DNA from 2 places in the Pantoea sp. sgz302252 genome. Region 1 is predicted to be linked to the other one. Evidence: predicted binding sites of a transcription regulator. Region 1 holds the regulator's gene; the other holds the start of a gene.
The links. Region 1 encodes CRP, which controls carbon source genes, mostly activating them, when cyclic AMP is high. Its sites were predicted from a motif close to ATGTGANNNNNNTCACAT; they were not measured.
Positions count from the first base shown of each region.

Region 1 (5,084 bases):
GGGAGTCGTTATGTCTGCCAAATACCCGGTGATTGCCGTGACCGGCTCCAGCGGCGCGGGGACCACCACCACCAGCCTCGCCTTTCGTAAGATCTTTGCTCAGCTCAATTTAAACGCCGCCGAAGTCGAAGGGGACAGCTTTCATCGCTACACCCGCCCTGAAATGGACATGGCAATCCGTAAAGCACGCGACATGGGCCGCCATATCAGTTATTTCGGCCCGGATGCCAACGACTTCGGTTTGCTTGAACAGACGTTTATCACCTATGGCCAAAGTGGCAGCGGGCAGTCGCGCAAATATCTGCATACCTATGATGAAGCCGTGCCGTGGAATCAGGTGCCAGGCACTTTCACGCCCTGGCAACCGCTGCCGGAACCCACCGACGTGCTGTTCTACGAAGGGTTACACGGGGGCGTAGTGACGCCTCAGCATGATGTGGCAAAGCATGTTGATTTGCTGGTTGGCGTAGTCCCGATTGTGAACCTGGAATGGATTCAGAAGCTTACGCGTGACACCAGTGAGCGTGGGCATTCTCGTGAAGCGGTGATGGATTCCGTGGTTCGTTCCATGGAGGATTACATCAACTTCATCACGCCGCAGTTCTCACGCACGCATATCAACTTCCAGCGCGTGCCCACGGTAGACACCTCTAACCCGTTTGCCGCTAAAGGCATTCCGTCGCTGGATGAAAGCTTTGTGGTTATCCATTTCCAGAATCTGGGCGACATCGATTTCCCCTGGCTGCTGGCGATGCTGCAAGGTTCGTTCATTTCACACATGAACACGCTGGTTGTGCCGGGAGGGAAAATGGGGCTGGCGATGGAGTTGATCATGACACCGCTGGTTGAGCGGTTAATGGATAGCAGAAGGTAAACTGCAAAACCTTCTCTTGCGAGAAGGTTTTTAGTGTTTGCTCCCTCGCCCCGTGGGAGAGGGTTGGGGAGAGGGCATCAGGCCGCACACATTTAAGCCTCAACCACCTCAAACGAATGGGTGATCTTCGCGGCTTTCTCAAGCATCAGCGCCACAGAGCAGTACTTTTCTGCTGACAAATCCACCGCGCGAGAGACCGCCGCTTCTTTCAGATCTTTGCCCGTCACGATGAAGTGCAGATTAATGTGCGTAAACATACGTGGCGCTTCTTCACGACGCTCGGAGGTGAGCTTCACTTCGCAGTCTTTCACGTCATGACGCCCTTTCTGCAAAATCGACACCACGTCGATAGCGCTGCAACCCCCAGCCGCCATCAGCACCATTTCCATCGGGCTCGGTGCTTTGTCTCCAGAGTTACCGTCCATCAAAATTTGGTGGCCAGAAGCAGACTCGCCCAGGAAGGTTAAACCCTCAACCCATTTCACACGTGCTTGCATAATTTTTAACTCCGAAGTTGCCATTTTCCTCTCAGATTACGCGCACATAACAAAACTCGCAACGGAAGGAGATGTGCGTCATGCTGAAGCGAGACACCAGGAGACACGCAGCAAAAGCTATGCTAAAACAGTCGGGATGCTACAGTCATGCAGTGAAGTGCTGTGTGCACGCAGAGGACACCACATTACAGGCTGCTGCATAATTCGACAGCCGACTTCCCAGGCACAGGGAAGGATACGATTGCAAAGCCAGCGGCAGTATCGTGTCTGCCACTGGAGACAGCTTATAACAGAGGATAACCGCGCATGGTGCTTGGCAAACCGCAAACAGACCCTACCCTTGAATGGTTCTTGTCTCATTGCCACATTCATAAGTACCCATCGAAGAGCACGCTGATTCACCAGGGTGAAAAAGCAGAAACGCTTTACTACATCGTGAAAGGCTCAGTTGCTGTACTGATCAAGGACGAAGAGGGGAAAGAGATGATCCTCTCTTACCTCAACCAGGGCGATTTCATTGGTGAGCTTGGTCTCTTCGAAGAAGGTCAGGAGCGTAGTGCCTGGGTTCGGGCAAAAACCGCTTGTGAAGTGGCCGAAATTTCCTACAAAAAATTCCGTCAGCTTATCCAGGTTAATCCAGATATTCTGATGCGCCTTTCCTCGCAGATGGCTCGTCGTCTGCAGGTCACTTCTGAGAAAGTGGGCAACCTTGCATTCCTCGACGTGACCGGCCGTATCGCGCAGACGCTGCTGAACCTGGCGAAACAACCTGACGCCATGACTCACCCGGACGGTATGCAAATTAAAATTACCCGTCAGGAAATCGGGCAGATCGTGGGTTGTTCCCGTGAAACCGTTGGCCGTATTCTGAAAATGCTGGAAGATCAGAACCTGATCTCCGCCCACGGTAAGACCATCGTCGTTTACGGCACCCGCTAAGCTCGTTAAATGGCGTATTGTTCGCGCAATACGCCATTTTTGTCTCTACCGCTATGTGGCGCAGGCTAATTTATCACCCGGAAATTAACTATGCACTGCGGCAAACCCTGGTGCTCTGTACCCCCGTGGCTATCGGTCTGGTGTTGGGGTATCTCAAATACGGATTGCTGTTTTCGTTAGTTCCCGCCTGCTGCAACATTGCCGGTCTCGATACGCCACACAAACGCTTTTTCAAACGCCTGATTATCGGCGGTTCGCTGTTTGCAGGCTGCAGCCTCGCGGTTCAGTTACTGCTGGAGCAGAGCCTCCCCTTACCGCTGATCCTGACCGTTCTCGCCATGACGCTTGGCGTGACGGCCGAGATAAGTTCTCTGCATGCGCGTTTGCTTCCCGCGTCTCTCATCGCCGCGATTTTTACCCTGAGCCTTGCGGGCAACATGCCAGTCTGGGAGCCGTTGCTGATTTATGCCCTCGGCACGCTTTGGTATGGCCTGTTTAACTGGTTCTGGTTCTGGATGTGGCGTGAACAGCCGCTGCGGGAGTCGCTGAGCCTGCTGTATCGCCAACTGGCGGATTACTGCGAAGCCAAGTACAGCCTGTTGACCCAGCACACCGATCCAGAAAAAGCTTTGCCACCCCTGCTGGCGCGTCAGCAAAAAGCCGTCGACCTGATAACCCAGTGCTACCAGCAGCTGCACATGCTGGCGGCCAATAAGAACCATGATTACAAACGCCTGCTGCGCTCCTTCCAGATGGGCCTTGATTTGCAGGAGCACATCTCCGTCAGCCTGCACCAGCCGGCAGAAGTCCAAAAGCTGGTCGAGCGCAGCCATGCGGAAGCGGTGATCCGCTGGAATGCTCAAACCATCGCCACGCGCCTGCGCGTGATGGCCGATGATATTCTTTACCACCGTTTTCCCCAGCGTTTCTCGATGGACAAGCAGATTGGCGCGCTGGAGAAAATCGCCCGTCAGCAGCCGGATAACCCGGTCGGCCAATTCTGCGTCTGGCATTTCAGCCGCATAGCACGCGTGCTGCGCCTGCAACGCCCGCTCTATCCGCGCGATTTAATGGCCGATAACGAACGCCGTTTGCCGGTATTCGCGGCGCTAAAAAGCTATCTTTCGCTGAAATCGCCCGCCCTGCGCAGTGCCGCGCGGATAAGCGTGATGCTCAGTATTGCCAGCCTGATGGGCACGGCGCTGCATCTGCCCAAACCTTACTGGATCCTGATGACCGTGCTGCTGGTCACCCAAAACGGCTATGGCGCAACGCGGGTGAGGATTTTTCACCGGGCGGCAGGCACGTTGGCTGGGTTGGTCATCGCAGGCATCACCCTGCACTTTCATGCCCCGGAGGGCTATGCGCTGGCGGCGATGCTGGTGATAACCCTCGTGAGCTACCTGATGATCCGCAAAAGCTACGGCTGGGCGACGGTGGGCTTTACGGTGACGGCGGTGTACACCATTCAGTTGCTAACGCTCAACGGCGATCAGTTTATCGTGGCACGCCTCGCCGATACCCTGATTGGCTGTCTGATTGCCTTCGGCGGCATGGTCTGGCTGTGGCCGCAGTGGCAAAGCGGCCTGCTGCGCAAAAATGCCCAGCAAGCGCTGGAGGCCGATCAGGATGCCTTACGTCTTATTCTGAGTAATGACCCGCAAGCGCCAACCCTCGCCTATCAGCGCATGCGTGTGAATCAGGCTCATAACGCACTGTTCAACTCGCTTAATCAGGCGATGCAGGAACCCGGCTTCAACTCGCGCTATCTTGCCGACATGAAACTGTGGGTGACTCACAGCCAGTTTATTGTCGAGCATATTAACGCCATGACCACGCTTGCCCGCGAGCACAACATGCTGACGGAGTCGCTGGCCCAACGGTATCTGGAATCTTGTGAGATTGCGCTGCAACGGTGTCAGCAGCGTCTGGAGTATGACGAAGCAGGTGGAAGTGGAGACGCCAATATTATGGAGTCACTGGATACGCTGTCCCACGGCCCGTTAAGCACCATGGAACAGCATTTACAGCGGATACTTGGCCATTTGAATACCATGCACACCATTTCTTCGGTGGCCTGGCGTCAACGTCCACATCACGGGATTTGGTTGAAACGGCGGACGTAGAAACTCTGCCTGGCGGCGCTTCGCTTGCACAGGCCTACAGACGGGCACATCTCGTAGGCCCGGCAAACGCAGTGCCGCCGGGCGAAACGTCAGCCAACAATCTTTCTGACCGCTGCAGCAAAACGCTTCATCCCTTCATCGATATCAGCGCTCTCAACCACCAGCGACGGCGCGAAACGCATCACATCAGTCCCGGCATTCAGCACCATGACACCTTCATGGGCTGCTGCATGCAGGAAATCACGCGCACGCCCTTTGAACTGAGGCTTAAGCTCGGCACCAATCAGCAAGCCCATACCGCGAATATCGCTGAATACATCCAGTTCAGCGTCAATCTTCTGCAAGTGCTTCACGAACTGCTCACGCTTCGCCTTCACCCCTTCCAGCACTTCCGGGGTGTTGATAATGTCGAAAGCTGTGCCCGCTACCGCACAGGCCAATGGGTTGCCGCCGTAAGTTGACCCGTGTGATCCCACGTGGAAAGCGCTGGCAATCTCTTCCGTGGTCAGCATAGCGCTGACAGGAAAACCGCCGCCCAGGGCTTTAGCGCTGGTCAAAATATCCGGCGTCACGCCGTAGTGCATATACGCGAATAGCGAACCGGTACGCCCCATGCCACACTGCACTTCGTCGAACACCAGCAACGCC
Region 1 covers NZ_JBLFJW010000024.1:73,106-78,189, reverse strand. The annotation lists gene ACLW56_RS17565 (phosphoribulokinase) at 11-874, shown strand; gene ACLW56_RS17560 (OsmC family protein) at 967-1,371, opposite strand; gene crp (cAMP-activated global transcriptional regulator CRP) at 1,678-2,310, shown strand; gene ACLW56_RS17550 (YccS/YhfK family putative transporter) at 2,364-4,436, shown strand; gene argD (bifunctional acetylornithine/succinyldiaminopimelate transaminase) at 4,526-5,084, opposite strand, start outside.

Region 2 (5,084 bases), on a different contig from region 1:
GTGGCGCACCAGCCCGGAGAGACGTGGCGGAAATTGAGATAACCCACAGCGCAGGCCGTGGCGATGGTCGCCAGGTTCAGCTCGTCCACCTTCAGCGTGCCATCAGCCACATAGCTTTCCAGCGCGTCCAGCCCACGGCTGATTTTCTCACGCTGCCGCACCAGCTCTTCCGGCGACTGCTGCGCCGCCGGGCGTGCCTGTTCGCGTACAGACACCAGACCCGCATCCATAATGCCATCGGCCAACGCTTCAAGCTGGCGCAGATGCAAGGCGGCTTTGGCATCACGCGGCACCAGTGCCGGAGCAATATTCAGTTGCTCAATATACTGGGCGATAATCGGCGAATCGTACCAGCACTCACCGTCATCGGTGACCAGCGCGGGCACTTTACCAAGCGGATTGTACTGCGCCACGCCGTTGACGGCGTGATAAGGCATCTCGTTGATAAACTCGAAGGTGATCCCCTTTTCCAGCAGGATCACCGAAATTTTACGCACAAACGGGCTGGTGTAACTCCCAATCAGTTTCATCGCCTGCTCCCTGATATTCAGCAAAAATATCAGTATGGCGCAGGCGACGTAAAAATTCAGGTTAATGATCGAGATACAGATAGTGCATCCAGCTGGTCATACGCAGCAGCACTTTTCGCATGATGGAGAGATGATGGAAATGGTCGGAGTAGACCGCCACCTGGGCATAGATCCCGTCTGGTAACGCATCCACTTCCTCATTCGGCTGTAGCTCAATCACCGCCAATACGCCGTCAGTGCCCGGGGCGATGGTCAGCGACTGCAACTGACCCTGCGCCTGATAAGAGCCGCCGGGCACCACAGGCAAAATACTGGTCAGCTTGCCGGGAAACACTTCGCCGGGCAGGGCGCTAAACACTACTTCGGCTTCATCACCGGGTTTCAAGCGCAGCAAAGAGTTCTGCCGGAACTGGGCAATAATCTGTCGTTTCTGTTCAGGAATGAACACCATGACCGGGCGCAAAGGCAGCGCTGCGGCGTACGTGCCGGGGCGAATCAAAACCTGCGTGACATAGCCATCGCTGGGCGCGCGGATAGTGGTTTGATCGAGATTGTAAGTGGCTTCCGCCAGCTGAGCTCGCAGGCTGGCAATCTGCGATTGCTCACCGTTTTGCATGCTTTCAAGCTGGCTTTTTATCTGCGCCTGATCGGCCACGGAAGCTTTCACCTGCGCATCCTGCGCGAGGTAATTCTGCCGGGCATTATCGATATCGCTTTCAGAGAAAGGATTCACCCGAGCGCGGCTGCCTTGCAGATAACGCTGATAGTCTTTGTACAACCGGTCGCGCTCTGCTGACACTCTGGTGGTGTTGGCGATGGCTTCTTCCAACTGCCCTTTCATCGCATCAACGTTATGTGTGGCGGTCGTCAAATCGGCTTTCAGGCGATCGACCCGAGCCTGGTAGCGAGTCGGATCGATTTTAAACAGCACCTCGCCTTTACGAATTAAGGTGTTTTGTTTATCCGTCACTTCGCTGACAACGCCCGTCACCTGCGGGGTGAGCGGAATGGAGATCACCGCCTTTTGCGCCGTAAAGGTGTAAGGGTGGTTGTAGTTCATGCCCAGAATTAACGCGCCGACCAGAAACACACCGCCCAGCGCCGCCGTTGGCACACTCCATTTATTCACCGGAATGCGGAAGATCTTAAATACCGCCCACGCCAGTGCGACGTAGGTCAAAATGATGAGCAAGTCCATAACCAGTCTCCGCGACGCGTGCTACTGCTTGTTCTCTTGCTCCAGGGCCGCCACTCGCCGCTTCAAATCCGCCAGCGTGTCGTTTTGTGCCTGTTGCATCCCCCAGCCGCGCTCTGGCTGGTACAAGGTGGCCCAGATCCACAAAAACGGCCAGATGACGTGCAGCGTGAACAGGCTGACCCAGCCTGCGACGTGAATGGCATCGGCATGCGGATGATTACGGGATTTCGCGATCAAATAGGGAATGTCATGAAGAATGATTATCCCGTAAAAGATAATCAGGAAGACGACAACTAAAACGCCCAGCGCAAAATAGTTAAGAAACATAGCTGCCTCTTATTACGCTCAGAAGGAAAGGAAATGTGCCCTGGTGGGAACCGCCTCTCCCACTGTCACTCAAGCATAATAAGGCTTTGCTATTCTCGCTATGCCCACAGCGGGTTATTTCTTGTGCCGTTTGTCATTCAGTTACAGCGGTGGCAACGGGTTAGGGCAAATTTAGGCCTGGATCACATCAGGCTTTGTCTGAAGGAAAAATATTTTGTGACCAGAATCACACATTAACAACAAACCCATCACCAAAAAATGCGAGACAAATCACATTAATAGACTTGTTGGGACTGTTTTTTGCGCTTAGTCCTTTTTTTACACAGTCATTTTGTGATTGAGATCACCTCATTTAACGCTTACCACCCTATATTAGCGTGACAAAGATCACAGCAAAGGATGCTAACTGGACAGTTGAACGATTCAGTGCCAGATTTCGCATCATCAACAGGGTCCGGCTACCTCTGCCGCCAATTAACAACAAACCTCGGGCTTTGGCCTGCGCGACAGTAAACATAAGAAGGGGTGTTTTTATGTCATCCGATATCAAGATCAAAGTGCAAAGCTTTGGTCGCTTCCTCAGCAACATGGTGATGCCAAACATCGGCGCGTTTATCGCGTGGGGGATTATCACCGCATTATTTATTCCAACAGGGTGGTTGCCGAACGAAACGCTGGCGAAGCTGGTCGGGCCGATGATCACTTATCTGCTGCCACTGCTCATCGGTTATACCGGGGGTCGTCTGGTTGGCGGTGACCGCGGTGGCGTGGTGGGTGCTATCACCACCATGGGCGTTATCGTCGGTGCAGACATGCCGATGTTCCTCGGCGCGATGATTGCCGGTCCTCTGGGCGGCTGGGCGATTAAACGCTTTGACGTTTGGGTAGACGGTAAGATCAAGTCCGGTTTCGAAATGCTGGTGAACAACTTCTCCGCTGGCATCATCGGGATGATCCTCGCCATTCTGGCGTTCCTCGGCATTGGCCCTGCGGTTGAAGTGCTGTCCAAAGTGCTGGCGGCTGGCGTTAACTTCATGGTTGTCCATGACATGCTGCCGCTGGCGTCTATCTTTGTTGAACCGGCGAAAATCCTGTTCCTCAACAACGCCATCAACCACGGCATCTTCTCGCCGCTGGGTATTCAGCAGTCCCATGAGCTCGGCAAATCTATCTTCTTCCTGATTGAAGCCAACCCAGGCCCTGGTATGGGTGTTCTGCTGGCGTACATGTTCTTCGGTCGCGGCAGTGCGAAACAGTCTGCGGGCGGCGCGGCTATCATCCACTTCCTGGGCGGTATCCACGAAATTTACTTCCCGTATGTGCTGATGAACCCACGTCTGATCCTGGCCGTTATCCTCGGCGGTATGACTGGCGTCTTCACCCTGACCATACTGAACGGCGGCCTGGTGTCTCCGGCTTCTCCGGGTTCCATCCTGGCGGTGCTGGCGATGACCCCGAAAGGCGCGTACTTCGCTAACATCGCGGCTATCTGTGCAGCAATGGCGGTCTCCTTCGCGGTATCGGCTGTCCTGCTGAAAACCAGCAAAGTCAAAGAAGAAGACGACATCGAAGCAGCGACCCGTCGTATGCAGGACATGAAAGCTGAGTCTAAAGGTGCAGCGACCCCGCTGACCGCAGGCGATGTGACTAACGACCTGAGCCACGTGCGTAAAATCATCGTTGCCTGTGATGCCGGTATGGGTTCCAGCGCGATGGGTGCAGGCGTGCTGCGTAAGAAAGTCGCCGATGCGGGCCTGACCCACATCTCTGTGACCAACAGCGCCATCAACAACCTGCCGCCAGACGTTGACCTGGTCATCACTCACCGCGATCTGACCGAACGTGCAATGCGCCAGGTGCCTCAGGCCCAGCACATTTCGCTGACCAACTTCCTCGACAGCGGTCTGTACACCAGCCTGACTGAGCGTCTGGTTGCGGCACAGCGTCACGAAGACAACGAAGTAAAAGTCCGTGAAACGCTGCAAGGCAGTTTCGAGCAGGACGACAGCCATCTGTTCAAACTCGGCGCGGAAAACATCTTCCTCGGCTGCAAAGCGTTCAGCAAAGAAGAAGCGATTCGTTTTGCCGGTGAGCAACTGGTGAAAGGCGGCTACGTTGAGCCGGAATACGTTGAAGCGATGCTGGAACGTGAAAAACTGACCCCAACTTATCTGGGTGAGTCTATTGCGGTACCGCACGGCACCATCGAAGCGAAAGACCGTGTGCTGAAAACCGGCGTGGTATTCTGTCAGTACCCGGACGGCGTGAAATTTGGTGATGAGCCAGACGACATTGCCCGCCTGGTGATTGGTATCGCGGCGCGTAATAACGAGCACATTCACGTTATCACCAGCCTGACCAACGCCCTGGATGACGAATCTGTTATCGAGCGCCTGGCGACGACCCACAGCGTGGCTGAAGTGCTGGCCCTGATTTCGGGTAACAAAGCGTAATGGACACTATCCCCTAAATAATTCGAGTTGCAGAAAGGCGGCTCCGCAGAGAATCCCCAGGAGCTTACTTTAGTAAGTGACTGGGGTGAGCGAGGACAGCCAACGCATCTGCGGCTTGAAGTATGACGGGGATACTCTCTCCCGAAAGGGAGAGGGTTCGGGTGAGGGGTAACAATTGCAGTCCCTCACCCGAGCCCTCTCGGGTAAAAACATTGATGAAGGTTAAGACTATGAAAGCATTACATTTTGGCGCAGGTAATATCGGACGTGGCTTTATCGGCAAACTGTTGGCCGATGCGGGTATCACCCTGACGTTCGCCGATGTGAATCAGGTGGTTCTGGATGCCCTGAATGCCCGTCATAGCTATCAGGTGCACGTGGTTGGCGAGAACGAGCAGGTTGAAACCGTGTCTGGCGTAAATGCCGTCAGCAGCATCGGCGATGACGTGGTGGAGCTGATTGCTCAGGTTGATCTGGTGACCACGGCCGTTGGCCCGGTTGTACTTGAACGCATTGCTCCGGCCATCGCTAAAGGCCTGGCGAAACGTAAAGCCGCTGGCAACAATACGCCGCTGA
Region 2 covers NZ_JBLFJW010000021.1:77,507-82,590, forward strand. The annotation lists gene ACLW56_RS16315 (glutathione S-transferase) at 1-530, opposite strand, end outside; gene ACLW56_RS16320 (HlyD family secretion protein) at 592-1,728, opposite strand; gene ACLW56_RS16325 (DUF3302 domain-containing protein) at 1,750-2,055, opposite strand; gene ACLW56_RS16330 (PTS mannitol transporter subunit IICBA) at 2,589-4,508, shown strand; gene mtlD (mannitol-1-phosphate 5-dehydrogenase) at 4,724-5,084, shown strand, end outside.
Region 2: ACLW56_RS16330 (PTS mannitol transporter subunit IICBA) is a predicted target of CRP. The motif match lies at 2,314-2,331, and genes of this name have one in related genera.